DNA from 3 places in the Actinoplanes sp. NPDC051859 genome. Region 3 is predicted to be linked to each of the others. Evidence: riboswitches for the same ligand, from Rfam matches in the RefSeq annotation. Region 3 holds a riboswitch; each other region holds the start of a gene.
What was found. Region 3 has a riboswitch for cyclic di-AMP ahead of ACIA1L_RS05875 (C40 family peptidase). Riboswitches for the same ligand answer to the same signal wherever they lie in the genome.
Positions count from the first base shown of each region.

Region 1: it holds a riboswitch for cyclic di-AMP, as region 3 does, so the genes downstream of both, ACIA1L_RS18120 (coiled-coil domain-containing protein) here and ACIA1L_RS05875 (C40 family peptidase) in region 3, are expected to answer to the same signal.
Region 2: it holds a riboswitch for cyclic di-AMP, as region 3 does, so the genes downstream of both, ACIA1L_RS10830 (NlpC/P60 family protein) here and ACIA1L_RS05875 (C40 family peptidase) in region 3, are expected to answer to the same signal.

Region 1 covers NZ_JBITBX010000006.1:321,612-326,718, forward strand. The annotation lists gene ACIA1L_RS18115 (glycoside hydrolase family 65 protein) at 1-1,748, shown strand, start outside; gene ACIA1L_RS18120 (coiled-coil domain-containing protein) at 1,811-2,830, opposite strand; cyclic di-AMP (ydaO/yuaA leader) riboswitch at 2,835-2,973, opposite strand; cyclic di-AMP (ydaO/yuaA leader) riboswitch at 3,251-3,388, shown strand; gene ACIA1L_RS18125 (coiled-coil domain-containing protein) at 3,392-4,429, shown strand; gene ACIA1L_RS18130 (ABC transporter ATP-binding protein) at 4,472-5,107, opposite strand, start outside.
Region 2 covers NZ_JBITBX010000003.1:638,958-644,064, forward strand. The annotation lists gene ACIA1L_RS10820 (thymidylate kinase) at 1-202, shown strand, start outside; gene ACIA1L_RS10825 (RNA polymerase sigma factor RpoD/SigA) at 750-1,751, shown strand; gene ACIA1L_RS10830 (NlpC/P60 family protein) at 2,002-2,928, opposite strand; cyclic di-AMP (ydaO/yuaA leader) riboswitch at 2,974-3,099, opposite strand; gene ACIA1L_RS10835 (DUF3817 domain-containing protein) at 3,320-3,649, opposite strand; gene ACIA1L_RS10840 (hypothetical protein) at 3,664-4,086, opposite strand; gene ACIA1L_RS10845 (DUF6158 family protein) at 4,192-4,437, shown strand; gene ACIA1L_RS10850 (DUF1360 domain-containing protein) at 4,448-4,972, shown strand.
Region 3 covers NZ_JBITBX010000002.1:406,674-411,780, reverse strand. The annotation lists gene rsmH (16S rRNA (cytosine(1402)-N(4))-methyltransferase RsmH) at 1-110, opposite strand, end outside; gene mraZ (division/cell wall cluster transcriptional repressor MraZ) at 339-770, opposite strand; gene ACIA1L_RS05875 (C40 family peptidase) at 1,238-2,029, opposite strand; cyclic di-AMP (ydaO/yuaA leader) riboswitch at 2,069-2,231, opposite strand; gene ACIA1L_RS05870 (MurT ligase domain-containing protein) at 2,695-3,915, shown strand; gene ACIA1L_RS05865 (type 1 glutamine amidotransferase) at 3,905-4,618, shown strand; gene ACIA1L_RS05860 (TVP38/TMEM64 family protein) at 4,683-5,107, shown strand, end outside.

The sequences.
Region 1 (5,107 bases), on a different contig from region 3:
GCCTGCTCGTGCACCGCACCAAGGCCAGCGACCTGCGGATGGCCGCGGCGATGGAACACCTCGTCAACGCGCCCGGCAAGCACGCCGTCACCACCGAGGGACACCCCGACTGGTTGCGGACCACCGTCGCCTGCAAGCTCGAGCCGGGCCAGAAGCTACGGGTCGTGAAACTGGCTGCGTACGGGTGGTCCAGCAACCGCTCCCTGCCGGCGGTCCGGGACCAGGTCGGCGCCGCGCTCGCCAGCGCCCGGCTGGACGGCTGGGAAGGCCTGATCGAGGCCCAGCGCGAGTTCCTCGACGAGTTCTGGGACCACTCCGACGTACGCGTCGAGGGCGACCCCGAGGTGCAGCAGGCGGTCCGCTTCGGCCTCTTCCACACCCTGCAGGCCGGTGCCCGGGCCGAGAAGCGCCCGATCGGCTCCAAGGGTCTGTCCGGTCCCGGCTACGACGGCCACACGTTCTGGGACGCCGAGACGTTCGTGCTGCCCGCGCTGACGTACACCCAGCCGTCGGCCGCAGCGGACGTGCTGCGCTGGCGGCACTCGACGCTGGACCTCGCCAAGGAACGGGCGCAGACGCTCGGGCTGCAGGGCGCGGCGTTCCCGTGGCGCACCATCCGCGGCCAGGAGTGCTCGGCGTACTGGCCGGCCGGCACGGCGGGCTTCCACATCGGCGCCGACATCGCCGACGCCGTGCGCCGTTACGTGTCAGCCACCAACGACCTCGATTTCGAGCGGGAGGTCGGCCTCGAACTGCTGGTGGAGACGGCCCGGCTGTGGCGCTCACTGGGGCACCACGACCGGCACGGCCGCTTCCACATCGACGGTGTGACCGGCCCGGACGAGTACACCGCGGTGGTGGACGACAACGTCTACACCAACCTGATGGCGCAGCAGAATCTGCTCGCCGCGGCGGATGCGGCCCAGCGGCATCCCGACCTGGCCCGCAAGCTGGGCGTCAACGACGAGGAGTCGGCGTCCTGGCGGGATGCGGCGGCCGCCGTGCACATCCCGTACGACCGGGAGCTGGGGGTGCACCAGCAGTCGGAGGGCTTCACCCGGCTGGCGGAGTGGGACTTCGAGAACACTCCGCCGGAGGCGTACCCGCTGCTGCTGAACTACCCGTACTTCGACCTCTACCGCAAGCAGGTGGTCAAGCAGGCCGACCTGGTGATGGCGATGTACGTGCGCGGTGACGCCTTCACCCCGGAGGAGAAGGCCCGCAACTTCGCCTACTACGAGGCGCGGACCGTACGTGACTCGTCGTTGTCGGCGTGTATTCAGGCGGTGTTGGCCGCCGAGGTGGGCCACCTGGAGTTGGCGCACGACTATCTTGGCGAAGCGGCCCTGATGGACCTGCACGACCTGCACCAGAATGCGCGGGACGGCGTGCACGTGGCGTCGTTGGCCGGCTCGTGGATCGCCCTGGTCGCCGGGCTGGGCGGCATGCGCGACTACAACGGCCAGCTGTCCTTCTCGCCGCGGCTGCCAAACCGGATCAACAGCCTGGAGTTCTCGCTGCTGTGGCGGGGGCTGCGGGTCCGGGTCGAGGTCTCGCCAGAAGAGGTGACCTACTCGCTGCGCAACGGCGGCGGCTCGGCCCGGCTGGAGCTGCTGCACCACGGCAAGGAAGTCACGGTTACCCAGGTCAAGCCGGTGGTGCTGGCGATCCCGCCGGCTGCGCCGACCGGTCCGGCCCCGACTCAGCCCGCCGGTCGGGCGCCGGTGCGCCGCGCGAACAACAAGTAGCTACGGCACACACGACGAAGCCCCCGCTTCCCCGGTGCAGACCAGGGAGGCGGGGGCTTTCGCTACAGCATCGAGACGTGTACGTGGTCCGTATGGTCACTGTCGCCGGAATAGGAACTCCATCCGGTGGCCGGGAACCACACCATCTTGTTCCAGATGACGTAGAGGACGCCTAATCGGTCGGCGTTGCGGACGAGGAACGCCATGAGGTTGTTGCCGTACTCGCGGGTGTCCCTGTTGTGCCAGGGTGAGAATCCGCTCTTCTGCAGGGACCAGTCGCAGGCTCTGCCCTTGGGGTGTTCGAACGGCCCGCCGGGGCGGAAACAGCCGACGAAACGGCCGAAACCGGCCTTCTTGACTTCCTTGAACATGTGCATGGTCCGGGCAGTGACGCAGCCGCCCGTCGTTTGATCGTCGACGTTGCAGCCCTCGGGGGCGAACTCGTTGTCCCCGTTGCGCGGCGCAGCCGCGGCCACCTTGGACTCGGCGGTCACGAATCCGCCGGTGACCTGTTCGCCGCCGACCAGGTTGAGGGCCTTCTCGGCGGACTCTTTCTGCTTCTTCATCGCCTGCAGGTTCTGTTGCTGCGCTTTGAGTTCCTGGTCCAGGCGGGCCTTGGCGGTAGCCACCTGGTTGATCGCGGCGGTGAGCTGGCGGAGCTTGCCGTCGTTGAGAGCGTTGATCTCCTCGAGCGAGACCGCCTTCTCCAGGAATCCGCCGGGCGTGCGGGTGTTGAGCAGGAAGCCCAGTGTCGACAGGCCGCCGGTGCGGTATTGCTGGGACGCGATGGCGCCCACCTGGGGCCGCAGTTTGTCCCGTTGAGTTTCCGCGTTCTTCACCTGAACGGCCAGGTTGGCCTGGGCCTTGGTCGATTTCTCGACCGCGGCCTTGGCGGCCAGAAAGCGCCGGCCGGTGCTGTCGAGCACGTCGTTGAGCAGCGGGTTGTCGTCGCCGTCGTCCGGGGTCGCCGTGCTTCCACCGCCGGGCGCCGCGGCCGCGGGGGCGGCCGGGGTCACGATCATGGTGATCGCGACGAGTGGTGCCAGGGCCAGCGTCAGCCACCGGCGGGGTCTTGCCGTCATGCAGTTTCCTTCCGTGTTGCCGCCTACCGGGTTAGCTGACGGGTTCGGGACGGAAGCGATCCCTACCGCGCGGGTTCGGCGGATTCACCCCATGGTGCGATGGGTCCCCGGCTCGCCTTTCGGCGATTAAGCGGTGGTCGGCCGGCACCTTGGGGGCAGTGCCTTCCGGGCAGTGACCGGCGGAAAGCTTACCTGACGACGGCCCTCGAATCAGTGCCCGAGCGGTCGGGAAAAGCGTTACCGCGCAACGACTTTGCGTCACTTCTCGATGGGTTGCCGCTGGTCAAGCCCGTGTCACGAGATCAATGTGAGTCGTTGCACTCTCGCTCGCATTCTTACCGTCCGTGGTCGGATAAATGCGCTTGGTGCGACACCTGTCAATATTGACAAAGCGTGGGTAGTCTTCGTCACGGTTCCATCACGGAGCCGCCGCTTAATCGCCGAAAGGCGAGCCGGGGACCCACTACGTAATGGGGTGAATCCGCTGCGTGCAGCGGTAGGGATCGCTTCCGTCCCGAACCCGTCAGCTAACCCGGTCGGCGGCCGACGGAAGGAAAGTACGTGAGGCACGACCCGCTCCGGCGACGATTGGCGACCGTGCTCGCGGTCCTCGTCGCCACCTCGGGGCTGGCGCTCGCCGCCCCCGGCGCGGCCACCGCCGCGCCCCCGCCGCTCGCCGCACCGGGCAGTGAAGGTGGCTCCAAGTCCCTGCGCACCAAGCTCGAGGACGCCTCCAAGGGCTTCGTCGAAGCAAAGGAGAAGCTGGCCCAGTCGAAGAAGCGTGAGGCCGCGCTGACCGCGAGCCTCAAACAGCTCGACGCCGAACTCGGCCCCAAGAAAGTCGCGCTCAACGACGTCGTCCGGCAGTCGTACCGGACCGGCCGGCTGGGACCGATGAGCGCCCTGCTGTCGGCTGGCACTCCGGGCGGCATGCTGGACCGCGTCTCGACACTCGAGACCGTCGCGATCAAGCAGGAACACACGATCCGGGACCTGACCGACACCCGCACCAAGCAGGAGCAGGCCAAGGTCGCGATCGGCCAGGAAATCGGCGACCAGCAGAAGCAGGTCACCGTCATGGCCAAGCGCAAGAAGCAGGCCCAGGACGCGCTGGCGGCGGTCGGTGCGCCGGCCGGTGGCACCGGTGGATTCAGCGGCAGCAGTGCCGAGGCCGGCGCTGTGCAGCGGACCGCCAACGGTGGGCTGCCGGATGAGGGATGCAGCGTGGACGACCCCACGACAAACGGGTGCATCTCGCCCCGCACCCTGCACGCCATGAACGAGGCGAAAAAAGACGGCTTCACCCATTTCGTGTCGTGCTACCGCCCCGAGGAGGACGGCGGTGAGCATCCGCGCGGCAAGGCTTGCGACTTCGCCGCGGACGAGAAGGGCTTCGGCGGCGTCGCCACCGGCAAGAGCCGCAGCTACGGCGACAGTCTGGCGACGTACTTCGTCAACAACGCCGATCGGCTGGGCGTGCTGTACGTGATCTGGTTCAAGCAGATCTGGCTGCCGGGCAGTGGCTGGCAGGCGTACACACGGGGCAACGGTGATCCGAGCAGCGATCACACCAACCACGTGCATCTGTCGATGCGTTGACGCGGGACTGACGGAAAGGGCGGCCCGCGGGCCGCCCTTTTCTTACCGCTTGGTGTACGCCTCGTATTCCTTGAGCACTTCCGAGGTGGGGCCGTCGCCGCGGATTTCGCCCGACTCGAGCCAGATGCACCGCTCGCAGGTGTCCCGGATCGACTGCTCGCTGTGGCTGACCAGGAAGACCGTGCCTGCCTCGGCGCGCAGTTCGCGCACCCGCTGCTCGCTGCGCTTGCGGAACTTCGCGTCGCCGGTGGCTAGCGCCTCATCGATCAACAGCACGTCGTGCTTCTTGGCCGCCGCGATGGAAAAGCGCAGCCGGGCGGCCATGCCGGAGGAGTACGTCCGCATCGGCAGCGAGCTGAAGTCGCCGCGTTCGTTGATGCCGGAGAAGTCGATGATCTCCTGCGTCTGGGCCTTCACCTGGTCCGGGCTCATGCCCATGGCCAGGCAGCCGAGCACCACGTTGCGTTCGCCGGGCAGGTCGTTCATCAGGGCCGCGTTGACGCCCAGCAGCGAGGGCTGGCCGGCCGCGTAGATCGCACCCTTCTCGACCGGCAGCAGCCCGGCGATCGCCCGCAGCAGGGTCGACTTGCCGGAGCCGTTGGTGCCGATCAGGCCGATCGCCTCGCCCTTGTACGCGACGAAGCTCACGCCCTTGATTGCGTGCACCTCCCGTTGCGT
Region 2 (5,107 bases), on a different contig from region 3:
TTTCGTCGTGATCGATGCCAATGGCTCACCCGAGCAGGTGCAGGCATCGATGCTGGCCCACCTGAGTGCGTTGGCCCCCGCCCGGCGGTTCGCGCCGACTCCGCGCCTCGCGCTCGTGCACGCCCGAGCTGCGCTGGTCGCCGTGGCAACCCTGGCGGCCGCGGCGACGGCACTCACGCTCCAGCTGGCCGAGGTTTTCTGAGCCACTTCCGGCTGTGTTCTCCGTCACTAACTGTGTGGTTGGTCGGGGCAGCGGAAACGACGGAAGGAAGCGATGGTCGCCCATGCGAGGGTCACCCGGATGGGCTAGTGATCTGCGGCGCGATGTGCCGCATGGTGGCAGAGGCTCCCGGGTCCCAGCGGCCCGGGAATCTTCGCCGTGGCGTTTGCATCAAGTCTGGGCGGCAACCTGTCGATGCTGGACGTGAACCCATCCGGCTACCGGGCCGTACTGGGTAGTGACGACCGTCGCAAGGCAATCCGTGACGGCGGTCGCTGTGCCGGACGAGGGGCTGATGGTGTCATGTTTGGGGCGAAGCGGATGGGTCGACGGACACATCCGACGCCGCACTCGGCTCCGAATGCCTTCCGAGAGAGCCCTCTTCAGTAAGTGTCCAACCGGCTCTCAGCTGGCGCTCAGGCATTCGTGTCACTTTCGACTCACCAGCCGGAATCAGTACAGGGCGCCACTTGTTGTGTGAGGTGCCAGTACCGCAATGCACGAACTGCGGACGTTACGGGGAGGGCCGATGGACGCAGGAATTGCCCGTAACAGGGTTAGTGAAGGCAATGAGGGGACCGTGGGCAACGTGGAGAAGAACACCGTGATGCGGACGGACGAAGTCGCCGAGGAGCGCGACCTCGTCGGCGTCTACCTGCACGAGATCTCCCGGACGCCGCTTCTGGACGCCGCCAGGGAGGTCGACCTCTCCAAGGCAATCGAGGCCGGCCTCTATGCCGAGCACCTGCTCGAGAGCGGTGAAGTCCGTCGCGGCGTAAGCCGGGAAGAACTGGAACGACTCGTCGCCGAAGGCAGCCGGGCCAAGGACCTGTTCATCCGGGCCAACCTGCGCCTGGTCGTCTCGATCGCACGCCGGTACGTGCGCTCGGGCATGCCGATGCTCGACCTCATCCAGGAGGGCAACACCGGCCTGGTCCGCGCCGTGGAGAAGTTCGACTACGAGCGCGGCTACAAGTTCTCGACGTACGCGACGTGGTGGATCCGTCAGGCCATCAGCCGGGCGATCGCGCAGCAGGAGCGCACCGTGCGCCTGCCCGTGCACCTCGTCGAAGACGTCAACCGGATGCGCAACGTCACCCGCCAGCTCGTTCGCGAGCTCGGCGCCGACCCGGAGCCGGCGCAGGTCGCTGCCGCCCTGGGCGTGACGGTGGAACGCGTGACCGAGCTCACCCGCTGGGCCCAGGACACCGTATCCCTGGACACCCCGGTCGGTGACGACGGTGACACCAACCTCGGCGACCTGGTCGCCGACAGCGACGCCCCGTCGCCGGAGGAGATCGTGCTGACCGCCCTCGAGCGGCAGCGCATCGAGGGACTGCTCAACCACCTCGATGACCGGTCGGCCGGCATCATGCGGGCCCGCTACGGCCTCGAGGACGGCCGGGAGCACTCGCTGACCGAGGTGGCCTCGCGCTTCTCGCTGTCCCGGGAGCGCATCCGCCAGCTCGAGATTCAGGCGCTGGGTCGCCTCCGCGAGCTGGCCCGCGCCGAGGGCCTCCAGGCCGCGTAAGCATCGCAAGCGCGAACGTCGAAGGCCGGTGCCCCGCAGGGGGCGCCGGCCTTCCGCGTTGTGACGTCAACCGACGCCTGCCCCCACTCTTGTCATGCGAAAGGCCGGCACTCCGCCGACCTTCCTCGCCGCCATACGCGAAGGCCGGCACTCCGCCGACCTTCCTCGCCGCCACACGCGGAAGGCCGGCACTCCCCGAAGGGAACGCCGGCCTTCGCGTTGACGCCGGTGAAAGATGACGCCCGATGAATCAGGGTCGTCCGAAGCCGTACGGCGGCATGATGTCGATCGACACCTTGCTGACCGGCTCGCCGGGCACCGAGGCGTGGATGATCTGGTTGCCGCCGACATAGATGCCGACGTGCGCGAGACCGCGGTAGAACACCAGGTCGCCCGGCTGGAGCTGGGCTCTGCTGACTCGGCTGGTCTCGCTGAACTGCGCGGCGGCGTTGTGCGACATCCCCCTGCCGGCCGCACCCCAGGCTGCCGAGGTTAGGCCCGAGCAGTCGTACGAGCCGGGACCGCCGGCGCCGAACACGTACGGCTTGCCGATCTGGGCGAAGGCGAAGCTCACCGCCACGCCCGCCTTACCGGAGACCGACGGCACCTTGCCCGTGTACGCCGAGCCGGCGTTCGTGGCAGTGCCGTAGGCCGCGGTGCGCATCTCGTACAGCTTGTCGAGATCGCCTTCGATCTTCTTCTTGCGCGCGGCGAGCTCTTTGATTTCCGCCGCTTGCTTGTCCTGCGTCGTCTTCAGCGCGGCCTGACGATCGCTGAAGGTCTGCGTCGTAGCCGTGTAGTTGCTGATGTCGCGCTGCCGGCTGCGGGACAACTGCTCGAGAATGGACATGCGATCCATCAGGGCATCGCCGCCCTCGAGCATGACGTTCATGGTGCCCATCTTGCCGGTCTTGTACGCCGACGCGGCGATTGCCGACATCTGCGTACCGGCGACCTGCAGGGCTTCCTTCGCGGGCTTGAGTGACGCGGCGAGCTTCACTTCCTCGGCCTTCGTCTTCTTCAGGCTGATCCGCATCTTGTTGTACGACTCGACAACGTCCTCGAGCTGGTGGGACGCCTTTTCGATCTTCTTGGTGAGTTCGTTCTTGGAGGGCGCCGCGTGCGCGGGGGCCGGGGCGACGGTGCTGGTGACCGCGATCGCCAGGGCGGCGACCACCAGAGCGCGAAGCCTCGTGCGGGCGTGTGGCAACGGAACGTGGCCTTTCTTCCGCTGTGCCGCCTACCGGGTTAGCTGACGGATTCGGGCGGGAAGAAGGCCCTACCGCGCGAACGCGGATTCACCCCAGGTTCTCGGTGGTTCCCCGGTTCTTCGTGGCGGTCGCGAGGGTTCCGGGGGGATCGGGAACATCGCTTCCACCGTCGAGGACTCGGCGGCGATGGCCGGCGCCACGGGCGGGTTTGTGGCTGCGGACCGGACCAACCGCATCAACTTATCGGCGATCCGGATTAACACAAGAGGCGGGGGAGTGACCTGCGCCAATCATCACGAATTTCGGAATGTTCCGAATAACTGAACGCTATCCCGCCGATTCGCAGCGTTACTTTCGCTATTTCTCCGCCAACACAGGCTCGGCGGCGACCGCCGGCGCAACCCACCTGCGGGTGACAATGTGCTCGGCCCAGAAGGAAAACACGGGGATGGTGCCGGCGAGCATCACGAGCAGCATCCGCTTGGGCGCCCAGCCCACCCGCCGGCTCAGATCGAACGTGGCAACCAGGTAGAGCATGTAGAGAAAGCCGTGGACCGGGCTGACCGCGGCTACCAGGCTCCCGTCGTGGCCGATGTATTTCATCGGCATGGCCACCAACATGAGCACGACGAGGACCACGCCGACGATCCAGGCGATGATCCGGTAGCGGGTGAGGGCTCCCTGCACGATCCACGTCCTTCTTACTTGATGCCGCTCTTGGGTCCGGGGTAGTCGCTCGGCCGGGCCCCGGGGTGGGCGCCGAGCCAGGCGAGATAGTCGTTGTAGGCCTCGAGCTCGGGGTCGGCAGCGGCAACAGCTTGCCTGCTCACGGCGCGCACCGGACGACGCACCGTCACTGGTGCGGCCGGGTCGGGAGTCGCGCTTTCTTCTTCCGTACGCGAAGAAGCGGGGTTTCGGGTCTTCAATTCCTGCTGCACTTCGCGGAACCATAAAAAGCCGACGAATAACGCGAAAAGCGGCCACTCAAAGGTGTAACCCCAGCTGAGCTTGTTCCCCCCGCTGGCCCGGGTGAACTGCCACCAGCCCAGGCCCAGGAAACCGACGATGAGCACGAGCGCGACCACGTGGCGCGCAATCCACGCCGGGGTCCACAGCGCTCTCATGCGTCGAGGGTACCGGCAGGTTTCGTCGGGCCCTGAAGGTGCTACCGCCGGGTTTGGCGATCAGGCGCACGGGCAACCCTGCAAGCACCGAGAGAGGGAGAGATCATGAGTGACTCCGAGGTCGGCGACCGCGTCGGCACCGAGCAGGGCATCGACCCGGCAGGGCTCGCCGACGACGACCTGATCCGCGAGCTCGGCAGTCTGCACCGCACCCGGCTAGCGACCCTGCGACACGGTCCCGAGGCCGCACTTGCCAACCACTTACGCCGTACGGCGGAGCTGGAGACCGAGTATCTGGCCCGGCATCCAGGCCGCGAGGTCGATCCGCACCGGCTGACCCAGGACTTCTGAGAGGAACCGGATGACCTCCTCGGTGCGCGCCCGGCTCGACAACCTGCGTCGGCAGTACGCCCCCCACGAGCACCGCCCGCTGGATGGATATGCGGCGATGATGGGCGCATTCGGCATCCTGGCGGGCACTCTCGGCGTCGCGGCGAAGGTCACCGGCCGCCCGGTGCCGGAGCGGCCGGCGGTCGCCGACATCGTGTTGATCTCGATCGCCACGCACAAGCTGAGCCGCCTGATCGCCAAGGACTCGATCACCAGCCCGCTGCGCGCGCCCTTCACGCGGTACGCCGAACCAGGCGGCAGCGGCGAGGTCAACGAGGAGGTACGCGACCAGGGCAGCAGCATCCGGCACTCGCTGGGCGAGTTGGTCAGTTGTCCGTTCTGCCTGGCCGTCTGGATCGCTACCGGCCTGACCAGCGGTCTGGTCTTCGCCCCGAAGCTCACCCGGCTCGCTGCCACGGTGTTCACCGCGACGGCTGCTTCAGATTTTCTGCAAATGGCTTACTCGGCCGCCAAGGAAGCTGCCGGCGACGCCTGACCCAGCCGCTTTCACTGTGGTCCAGGTCACATAGCCTTCAGGAATCGCCGCGGCCGGTCGAAGGTTAGGACCAGATGCCGGTGTGCCCAGTGTCCCCGGGCCTCACCCTTAGCCTTCGCGGAATACCGTTCGGCT
Region 3 (5,107 bases):
GGACCACCGACGGAACTCGGACCGTTGAGCGCGGGAGCGAGCAGCTCGAGGCAGCGTTCGAGCAGCACCGGCACATGCGTGCCGCGATGCTCCCCCATGTCGACTCCCATTGCCCCGCTCTTTCCTCGCGCGCCCCGCGACCGTTTGTTCCCGATCGGTGCCCGACCGTCTTCCGTACCGCCAGATCCCCATCCGCTCGTGCCCGTTGCCATCGGGCGCGCCCCACCGGACACACGCCTGGCACCGGGGAAGAGGCGCCAGGAGCGGGAGCGGCTGGAGATCTCGCAGTACGGCGGCAGCGACGTCCGGACCACCTCGGCGGCCGACAGGTGCCACGCCTACAGTCCGCCGGGCAGCACCCCCTCCTCGATATCGGCGAAGTCGTCCTCGCTCGCCGTGAGGTACTGCTCCCAGGACTGTTTGTCCCAGATCTCCACGCGTGTGCTTGCGCCGATCACCACCAGCTCGCGGTCGAGAGCCGCATATTCCCGCAGGTGCGCCGGGATGGTGACCCGGCCCTGCTTGTCGGGAATCTCGTCGTGCGCGCTGGCGAAGAACACCCGGCTGTAGGCCCGGGCGGCCTTGTTGGTGACCGGTTGGTCGCGCAGCTGCCCCGCGATCCGCTGGAATTCCGGCATCGGGAACACGTACAGACAGCGCTCCTGCCCCTTGGTGATCACGACACCTCCCGCCAGCTCGTCCCGAAACTTCGCCGGAAGGATGAGCCGACCCTTGTCGTCCAGGCGCGGGGTGTGTGTGCCGAGGAACATCGGCCCAACCCCCCTGCCCTGTGGCGCCGCTCCGTTGGTGCGGTGCGGTCTGCCGGTTCACTCGGGCCGGCAGGTCCTGCTTCCGGCCTGCCACTGCGCTCCACCTTACTCCACTTCCCTCCACTCGCAACCAGAATCGACGCGTCTGCGAACCGGATTCGCGGATGAATGCGCACGTCAGAAGCGGTGGAGCGGCAGTGGAGGGGAAAGCCCTTCCGATCATGGTCCACTTTCCGACAAGCCGCCCAGTCGGGCAGAAAACTCCGGAGAAAACGGGACCTTTTGCTCGCCTGCGACCCGCTCGGGGAGAGAAGTGGAGGGATCTTGTGGCGCGAAGTGGAGGGCTCCCCGACTCCCCGAGCAGTCGGACGCCAGGCAGGCGGCGGAGACGACGGTGGGGCCGTGACCCGAACCGGGTCACGGCCCCACCGAAAGTTGCCTTACTGCACTGCTTAACTGCGCGAACGTCAGGCCGCGAGGCGGCGTACGACGTAGCTGTTGCTCCAGATCTTGTGCTTGCCGACCGATGCACCCGGCTTGGGCGAGTCGTACATGTAGCCGCCGCCCGCGTAGATGCCGGCGTGGTAGCCGTGCGAGCCGTTGCGGAAGATGAGCAGGTCGCCCACCTTCTTGTTCGACTTGCTGACGGCCTTGCCGTAGTGCTGCTGCGAGTTGGCGCTGTGCGGCAGCTTCTTGCCGATCGCCTTCTTGTAGACGTACTTGGTGTAGCCCGAGCAGTCGAAGCGGTTGGGGCCCGAGGCGCCGAAGCTGTAACCAGCCCCGCGGTGCTTCTTCGCCTCGGCGAGGATGCGCTCACCGCTGCTGCTCTTGACCGTGATCTTGACCGGCGTGGACGCCACCGCGGCGTACGGCGTGGCGCCGACAGCACCCTCGAAGGAGGTGCGGAAGTAGGCCGTGGCGCCGGGCTTGTCGGTGAACTTCACGGTGCCGGCGTTGGCGCGCTTGCGGTCCCAGGTCTTCCACTTGCCGTTGACCTTGGTCTGGAGCCGGACCCAACCGCTGACCGACTTCTTACCGGTCTTGGGGTCGATCAGCGTCATGGTGATCGCGATCTTCCCGCCCCGCTTGACCGAGCGGGCGCTGTAGGACGCGGACACCTTGGGCTTGGCTTTGGCCGCGGCAGCCACGGCGGTGATCGGGGTGACGGCGGCCGCGGAGGCCGCCGGCGTGGCGATCAGCTGGCCGGCGCAGAGACACAGGCCCAGGGACAGTGCGACGGTTCCGGTGCCGGCAGACATGCGGCGGCCCCGGCTCGAACTGCGTTCGTGCACGGTAGAAGATTCCCTCCGGCACGCCTGCGAGGTTAGCTGTCGGGTTCGGGCGGGAAGGTGTGCCCGGTCGCCAGGTGGCGACTTCACCCCGAGGTCCGCCGGGTCTTGCGACCCGGAGCGGACCGGAAATGGGTCCCCCGTCCCTGCCCCCGTATGCCTTTATGGTTGTTCGCTTTCCTCGTGGTCGAACCGTCCGGACCGGGGCAGGGCTCGGCGTGATCCGGGCGGTGCGAGCGGTGGGCGGATGCTCACCGGCCCGTCCTTGCTACCGGATTTCTCGATCCACTGCGAGCCCTCTCAATGTCACTCCCCGTAATTGGCACAATGGACGGTGTCCGGTTTGAGATCTCCTCGTGACAAATGCCGCCACGTCATGTGTTCATGCGACTACTCACTGTCCAAAGTTACGGGTGAAACAGAACACAAATTTTTTGATGGCGCGTCTGATCATGGATGGGGGCAATGTCGGGCGAAAGCCATCTCACACCCCTCGACCGGGGGAAACACCACTCCGGACGCACATCCCGGCTCGGCCATTCGGCCAAACGCACGGCGACAGAGCGGCACCGCACTCGCCGCCACTCGACGTAGTGTCCGTTTCCGGTACCCTCGCAGCCGTGACGGACGGGAAAATGCCCTTGCGGGCCAAGGTCGCGACTTCGGTATCGCGCACGGCGGCGGCCCTCTCGCGGGCCGCGGGACGCGGCGACGGCTCGGTGATCGGCGGGTGGATCGGTCTCAAGATCGACCCTGACCTGCTGCGCAACCTGGCTGCCGGGCGGGCCATCGCGCTCGTGTCCGGCACCAACGGCAAGACCACGACGACCCGATTCGCCGCTGCGGCACTCGGCGTCCTCGGCCCGGTCGCCACCAACTCCTTCGGCGCCAACATGCCCACGGGGCACACTTCGGCGCTCGCGAAGGCCGGGGCCACCCCGTTCGCCGTCCTCGAAGTGGACGAGCACTACCTCGCCAAGGTGATCGACGACACCAATCCGCGGGTCGTCGCTCTGCTCAACCTCTCCCGCGACCAACTCGACCGGGCCAAGGAGGTGGCGATGATGGCGCAGCTGTGGCGCACCGCCCTCGCCGGCCACCCGGACGTGCACGTGGTCGCCAACGCCGACGATCCGATGGTCGTCTGGGCAGCCGTCGGCGCCCAGCACGTCGTCTGGTTCAGCGCCGGGCAGCGGTGGACCGACGACTCCTGGGTCTGTCCCGAGTGCGGCGCGCCGATCAAACGCGCGCACGGCGACTGGTGGTGCACCGGATGCGCGCTGCGTCGCCCGCAGGCGCAGTGGACGGTCGAGGACGAGGGCGTCCTCGACCCCAAGGGCGACTGGCACCTGGTCAAGCTCCAGCTCCCCGGTCAGGTCAACCTCGGCAACGCGGCCACCGCGCTGGCCCTGGCCGCCGAGTTCGGCGTACGCCCGATCGAAGCAGTCCCCCGCCTCGCGACCGTGGCCTCGGTGGCCGGCCGCTACGCCCAGGTCGACCGGGACGGGCGCAACATCCGTCTGCTGCTGGCGAAGAACCCGGCCAGTTGGCTCGAGGCGTTCGACATGGCCGAGGTCGCACCGACGCTGCTCTCCATCAACGCGCGCGACCCCGACGGCTTCGACACCTCCTGGCTCTACGACGTCGACTTCGCGCCGCTGCGGGGACGGCCCGTCCTGATCACCGGGGACCGGGCGTACGACCTCGCGGTGCGGCTGGAAGTGAACGAAGTGCCGTTCCGGCACGTTAGAACCTTCGACGAGGCACTCCGCGCCACACCGCCGGGCCGCCTCGAAGTAATCGCCAACTACACGGCCTTCCAGGACATCCGAGCGGAGCTAGACCGTGTCAACTGAGCACCTGCGCATCGTGTGGATCTACCCCGACCTGCTGTCCACGTACGGCGACCGGGGCAACATGCTGATCCTGGCGCGCCGGGCCCAGCTGCGCGGGATCCCGGTGGAGACCTATCAGGTGCGCTCCGACCAGCCGATGCCCGACTCCGCGGACATCTATCTCATCGGTGGCGGCGAGGACGGCCCGCAGGCGTTGGCTGCCCAGCGGTTGATCGCTGACGGCGGCATGCACCGCGCGGTCGCCCGGGGCGCTGCCGTGTTGACGATCTGCGCCGGTTACCAGATCTTCGGCCACTCGTTCTCGGCCAAGGGCGCCACCTGCGCCGGGCTCGGCCTGCTGGACATCACCTCCGACCGGGGCGAGACCCGGGCGGTCGGCGAGGTCCGCGGCGACATCGACCCGCGGCTCGGCCTGCCCCCGCTGACCGGCTTCGAGAACCACGGCGGCCGCACCCGCCTCGGCCCCGGCGCCACGCCACTGGCCCGGGTCACCGCCGGCATCGGCAACGACGGGCAGACCGAGGGTGCCTGGGCCGGGAAGATCCTCGGCACGTACGCCCACGGCCCGGCGCTCGCTCGCAACCCAGCGATAGCCGATCTGCTACTGCGTTGGGCGACCGGCGCGGATAGTCTTCAACCGCTCGACGACACCTGGGCCGACCGGCTCCGGAACGAGCGGCTCGCCGCAGCGGGCGCCGCATGACCCGAAAAAACGCCTGACCAGCAGTTACTCCTGGACCGACGAGAAGTAGGGGCGGTACGCCTGCATGACTGACCTCCTGATCGCGCCGCCGAGCGTGCAGTCCTCCGCCACGGACCCTCAGGCCAGCCAGCAGACCCCGATCGGATGGCGGCACCGCCTCGTCCGGTTCGGCGTTCTCGGTGCCGCCGTCGCCGCGCTCGGCGTGGCCGCCGCGGTCCTGCCGATGAAGGAGATCGCCGACTCGGTGCTCGCGCTCGGCCCGGCCGCCGCGGTCGCCATCGCGGTGGTCGGCGGGCTGTTGCTGTCGGTGCTGGTGCCGCGTACGGCCATCACGCTGGCGTGTGGGGCGCTGCTGGGCCCGGCGACGGGAGCGGCCACCGCACTGGCCGCGGCGGTCATCGCGGCGATTGCCACCTACTACGCCGGCCGCTGGGCGGGCCGGGGTGCGCTCGGCGCGAAGGCCGGCGGCCGGATGGCCCGCCTCGACGG